One region of the Bacillus sp. CGMCC 1.60114 genome, then DNA from elsewhere that is predicted to be linked to it. Evidence: predicted binding sites of a transcription regulator. Region 1 holds the regulator's gene; the other holds the start of a gene.
The links. Region 1 encodes LexA, which represses DNA repair genes until DNA is damaged. Its sites were predicted from a motif close to CGAACATATGTTCG; they were not measured.

Region 1 (3,168 bases):
AAACAATTTAAAAATGATCAAATTAAAAACATTAACGTTGACACAGATGTAGGAGATGTTGTAATTGAAAAAGGACAGACTGATGCATTTGAAGTTCGGTATAGCGGTGATCAGGAAAAACGAAAGTTAGACGTAAATGAGAACGGCGAAACGTTACAAGTGGAAGTGAAACCAAAAAGAAACATATATTTGACTTTTCCTTTTTTTCATTTGGTTTTAAAGATGAAAGCTTAACAGTTATTGTACCTGAACGTGTATACAATAAAATTGAATCAGAGTCGAGAGCAGGAAAGATCCACATGCAAGATATTCAAAGTGAAGAGATATCTGTGCATGCAGCAGCAGGAGATGTAGAAATGAAGCAAATGAAAGCGCAGAAGGTAAAAGTTTCATCTAGTGCGGGAAAGGTTGTTCTTCATAAAGTAGAAGGGAAAGTGCATGCAGAGTCGGCCGCAGGAAGTGTAGAAGTAATGCAGCATAATCCGCAATATAGTGTTGAAGCGGAGTCGTCAGCAGGAGATGTCAATATTCAGCTGCAGGAAATGCCGAAAGATGCTGTTGTGAAGGGCTCTTCTCATGCAGGAAATGTAAAGATTTTCGGGAAAGAAAATAAAGAAATTACTTTAGGTACCGGGAATGTACAGATTAGCGGGGAAACAGCAGCAGGGTCTGTAAAAATCGAGGCAAATTAAAAACAGACCAGCTTTGAACTGAACCCAAAAAGTTAGACACGGGTGTTAGGCAGCTCTCTGGGCATGAATCCGGTATTGAACCGGGCTCATGCCTTTTAATTTTACTTTAATCCGTTTGTGGTTGTAATAATCAATATAGTCCTCTAATTCTTCCCTAAAATGCTCCATACTTTCAAACTCTTTGAGATATAGTAACTCACTCTTTAATAAGCCGAAGAAGTTCTCCATGACTGCATTATCTAGACAATTGCCCTTACGAGACATACTTTGTACAATGCCTTGTTCCTTTAACACGTGCTGGTATGATTTCATCTGGTAATGCCAGCGATCTTTACTAAGTCAATGACTTTCCATTCATGCCTTAACTCATAAATCACTTGCGCTTTGTCTTGTTCTGTAACTTTTCCTTTTCTTGAATTAAGGCATGTAACTTTTTTAAATACGCATTCTCCATACGTAAACGCTCATTTTCCGCTCGTAACGCTTCTTCTGATCCTTGTACTGGTTGAGTCTTCTGTGGCTTTTTATTCATGGTTGGACGCCCCTTTGCCTTTAGTTGTAGAGCGTCAATCCCTTGTGTATCCACGAGATATTTCCACTACCAGACTGTTCGAGCAGAAGGAACACCAAATGTCGTAGCTGCTTCTAAATAGGACGCTCCCGTATCGTTCATATACTTGATTACGTCCATTTTAAAATGAATATCATAGTTTGTATAGGTTGAAAGCAATCCCTCTGTACCGTGTTTTCGGTAGTGTGCAACCCAACTCTTGAGTGGGCTAAGACTTACATGAAACCGATTCGCGACGGTTTGAAGAGATTCTGATCCCTCTAAATACGCTAGAACGGCCTGTAATTTTAATTCAAAAGAATATTTAGTCATAGAAAAAACTGCACCTCCAATTGTTAGTTGTGTCTAACGATTGGGGTGCAGTTCATAGCTGGTTTGTTTTTAATGTAAATGACGATAGACACCAATTACTTTTCCGATAACAGAAACGTTATCTAAAATAATAGGTTCTAAAGAAGGGTTTTCTGGTTGCAAGCGGAAATGGTCTTTTTCTTTGTAAAAACGTTTTACCGTAGCTTCATTATCTTCCGTTAAAGCGACAACGATTTCACCATTATAAGCAGATTGTTGCTGGCGAACAACAACTAAGTCTCCATCTAAAATACCTGCGTCAATCATACTGTCTCCGGAAATGCGCAACATAAATACTTGATCTGAGCCGGAAACGAGGTTTGCCGGAAGTGGAAAATGTTCTTCTACACTTTCAACTGCTGTAATTGGTAAGCCAGCTGTAACTTTTCCGACAATTGGTACGTGAACGACTGGTTGTGTATTCGTTTCAATGCGATCGTTTTCTAAAATTTCAATAGCTCTCGGTTTCGTTGGATCGCGGCGAATGTATCCTTTTTCTTCTAAGCGAGATAAATGTCCGTGCACAGTAGAGCTAGAAGCAAGACCAACGGCCTGACCGATTTCACGTACGGAAGGTGGGTATCCTTTTTCTTGTACCTTTTGTTTAATGAAATCGAAAATGTCTTGCTGTCGTTTCGTTAACTTCTCCATGTTTTTCACACCTCGTTTTCTTTAAATTTTCTTACTTGTATTATAACATGCGAAAAAATATTCTACAAACATAAGTTCGAACAAATGCTTAGTTTGTGATACACTATGATGTGAAAAGTGAGATAGAGAAGAGGGTATGAAATGAATGCGATTATTTATGCACGTGTGAGCACGACGAAAGAAGCGCAGGAAACATCATTAGCACGCCAAAAAGATGAATTATTGCATTTAGCTAAGCAATATCAGATGAATATCGTAAGAGTAGTAGAAGAGAAAGCGAGCGGATATAGCATAGAACGAGATGGTATTTTAGAAGTGTTAGATACCATTCGTGATGAACATGTTGATGTGCTTCTCATTCAAGATGAAACACGTCTTGGGAGAGGGAATGCGAAAATTGCTTTAATGCATTGTTTACACAAAGAAGGAGTAAAAGTATATACACATGCGCATAATGGCGAATTACAGCTTTCTGACTCAGATTCAATGGTACTTGATATTATTGGTATAGTAGAAGAATATCAGAGAAAGATTCATAATTTAAAGATTAAACGCGGAATGAAGCGAGCTGTAGAAAATGGATTTCGTCCAGAGAAAAACTTAAAGAATCGTCATTTAAGTACAGGGCGGGAGAAAATAGAAGTACCTATCGAAGAGATTGTTCGTCTGCGCCGCAATGAATTAACATTTGAAGAAATTGCAGCAACGCTTCGTGGTTTTGGTCATGATGTATCAAAAGCAACGGTACATCGCCGATATGTGGAGTATACGAAGCAATTGCTTGATAAACAAGAGTAACTATTGTATGATAATAATCAGTTTTTAGTAGAAAGGGGATTCGAGATGCTAAGTCACGAACTCATCGAACGCATTAATTTCTTAGCGAAAAAAGCAAAAACAGAA
Region 2 (3,168 bases), 130 kb from region 1:
TTCTCTTCTTGAGAAGAGTGTATCGTATATATTACAAGAAAAAATATACATTATCATTGTATCTACCGCTATTTTCATTGTCAAGCGTTGTCTACTTTTACTTTCTTTGCCTATGATAAAAAATAAAAGACACGAAACCGTGTCTTTTAATCATTAAGAAGATTCATATCTTCTACGCTTCCAGCTGCCGCTTCTTCACCAATACCATGATGCTCACGAATAAAGAATGCAATTTCATCTGTAACTTCTGGATTTTCTTTTAAAAATTGCTTCGCATTTTCACGCCCTTGTCCTAAGCGTTCTTCATTATAAGAGTACCAAGCTCCGCTCTTTTGAACGATATCAAGCTCAGAAGCCATATCTAAAATTTCGCCTTCTCTTGAAATCCCTTCTCCGTACATAATATCAACTTCTGCTACGCGGAAAGGAGGTGCTACTTTATTTTTTACTACTTTAATTTTTGTTTTATTACCGACAATGTCATTACCTTGCTTTAACTGCTCGGCACGACGCACTTCAAGACGTACTGTTGAATAGAATTTCAACGCACGACCACCTGGAGTTGTTTCTGGATTTCCAAACATAACTCCAACTTTTTCACGAATTTGGTTAATAAAGATAGCAATTGTTTTTGACTTGTTAATCGCACCAGATAATTTACGAAGAGCTTGTGACATTAAACGTGCTTGTAAACCGACGTGAGAGTCACCCATTTCTCCCTCAATCTCCGCTTTTGGAACAAGTGCTGCTACAGAGTCAATAACAATAATATCAATTGCACCGCTTCGCACTAATGCCTCTGCAATTTCTAACCCTTGTTCTCCCGTGTCTGGCTGAGATAATAGTAATTCATCAATGTTAACACCTAGTTTTTGTGCATATACAGGATCCATAGCATGTTCTGCATCAATAAACGCCGCTTGTCCACCTTGGCGTTGTACCTCTGCAATCGCATGTAAGGAAACCGTTGTTTTACCTGAACTTTCAGGTCCATAAATTTCAATAATACGGCCACGTGGATAACCACCTACTCCAAGGGCAACATCAAGTGCTAACGAACCACTTGGTACAGTAGAAATCTTTCGTTCCGCTTGCTCTCCTAGTTTCATAATAGAGCCTTTACCGAATTGTTTTTCTATTTGTTTTAACGCCATATCTAATGCCGCTTGACGATCGCTCATTCAAAAATTCCTCCTTAACTTAATTGCTAACCTTATTATAATATTTTCTTTCCATTATGCCAACAAAAAATCGAACATTTATTCGTTTTATTATTTTCCAGTAGATGAAAACCTTTATTTTTCTATATAAAGTGAAACTTCCATCAGTGGACTTTTCTTTATCACATATTGATGGAAAGCCCGCTTAATCGGGCTTTTACGGACAATTATCCTCTGCCTAGCTTCTTCACTTTTCTCTAAATCTTGAGCTGGGGGTCTCACTGTCCGTTCATAAGGGATAAAATAATAGAAGCTAGAAGAGACTTACATCTCTTCTAGCTTCTTATACAGATGATAAAATCCATATTTGACAGTTCGTTCACGAATTTGCTGGCGACTTCCACTTAATACAAGCGGAATAACAATCGTCGGCTGTTCATCCATTGCTAATCCAATAAATACTGTCCCTGGCTCTTTCCCTTCGGAAGCATCTGGCCCAGCTACTCCAGTAAAACTAATTCCGATATTGGCTTGCATAATTTTTTTCACATTTTCCGCAAGATGACGAGCACATGCTTCACTAACAGCTCCATCTATTTGTAAAATCTCTTCTGGAACATGTAAAATACGCTGCTTTACATCATTGCTATAACAAATTATGCCGCCTGTAAACACAGAAGAAACACCAGCAACTTCGGTAATACAATCACCAAATAATCCACCTGTTAAACTTTCAGCACATGCAACCGTCAAACTTTTTCGTTTTAACAAGGTAATTGCTTTTTTATGAAGAAGATCTTGATTATATCCATAAAAAAATTGTCCGACTCTTTGTAAAATCAACTCTTCTATATCATTTATTAGCGTTTCAGCCTCTTTTGCATCGTGGTGCTTTGCAGTTAAACGAAGCGTTACTTCTCCTTCAGAAGCAAGGGGAGCAATCGTTGGATTCGTTTGAGCATCTATTAAGTCTTGAATCGTTGCTTCTAATTGCGATTCCCCAATTCCAAAGAATCGAAGAGTACGAGAATATAGATTCTCACCCGATGTAAAAGGAAGTAGCCAAGTTTCTACATAACTTGTATACATTGGATTCATTTCTTTAGGTGGTCCCGGAAGTAAAATATACACCTTGTTATCTTTGCATAATCCCATCCCTGGAGCCATACCATGATCATTGGCAAACACAGTTGAACCCTTTAAAACAAGAGCTTGTTTTTTATTATTTTCCGTAAACTCTCTTCCTGTTCGTTTATAATAGTGAGCAATTGAAGCGAGCGCTACTTCATCATATACAAGCTCTTCCTGCAGAGAAGAAGCAATTGTTTCTTTCGTTAAATCGTCTTTTGTTGGTCCTAATCCACCTGTAAAAATCAATATATCTGCACGTTTTTGAGCAATTTCAATTGCTTGACGCAAGCGATTATTGTTATCTCCTACAACAGTGTGATAGTATACATCAATTCCGATAGCTGCCAGCTTTTCTGATAAAAATTTGGCATTCGTATTCGCAATTTGTCCAAGCAATAACTCTGTACCAACCGCGATAATCTCTGCATTCATCTGCTATTCCCCCATAAGCCGTTATTTCGAATTGACAAAAACCTCTCTATTTTTCCAGAAATAATCCCATCCTGAAATAATCGTAAAAATAAGCGCAATCCATATTGAAATTTCTGCAATTGGAATATGAATTAAATTGAATGGAACATCATGCAACAAGTACGCAGAAATTGCAATAACTTGCATCCACATTTTAATTTTCCCAGGCATTTTTGCAGCCGACACTTCCCCAGTGCCAGCTAATACGAGACGTAAGCCCGTAACGGCAAATTCTCTACTAATAATAACAACTGCTATCCAAGTTGATACAAAATGTAAATCTACAAGCGTAATTAATGCTGCAGATACCAATAATTTATCCGCCAAAGGATCTAAAAATTTCCCTAGGTTCGTTACAAGATTATGTTTTCTTGCTAAATGCCCATCAATCCAATCTGTAGCAGAA

Region 2: a site for LexA is predicted at 1,253-1,266, ahead of recA (recombinase RecA). Genes of this name have one in related genera too.

Annotation. Positions count from the first base shown of each region.
Region 1 covers NZ_JBHTHG010000117.1:501,473-504,640, forward strand. Annotated here, with positions in the region: gene ACFQZ1_RS21055 (DUF4097 family beta strand repeat-containing protein) at 1-234, shown strand, start outside; gene ACFQZ1_RS21060 (DUF4097 family beta strand repeat-containing protein) at 300-692, shown strand; partial or broken gene ACFQZ1_RS21065 (IS3 family transposase) at 738-1,028, opposite strand; gene ACFQZ1_RS21070 (hypothetical protein) at 1,066-1,224, opposite strand; gene ACFQZ1_RS21075 (helix-turn-helix domain-containing protein) at 1,291-1,575, opposite strand; gene lexA (transcriptional repressor LexA) at 1,645-2,265, opposite strand; gene ACFQZ1_RS21085 (YneB family resolvase-like protein) at 2,407-3,063, shown strand; gene ACFQZ1_RS21090 (DUF896 domain-containing protein) at 3,109-3,168, shown strand, end outside.
Region 2 covers NZ_JBHTHG010000117.1:369,045-372,212, reverse strand. Annotated here, with positions in the region: gene recA (recombinase RecA) at 147-1,181, opposite strand; gene ACFQZ1_RS20405 (competence/damage-inducible protein A) at 1,485-2,723, opposite strand; gene pgsA (CDP-diacylglycerol--glycerol-3-phosphate 3-phosphatidyltransferase) at 2,745-3,168, opposite strand, start outside.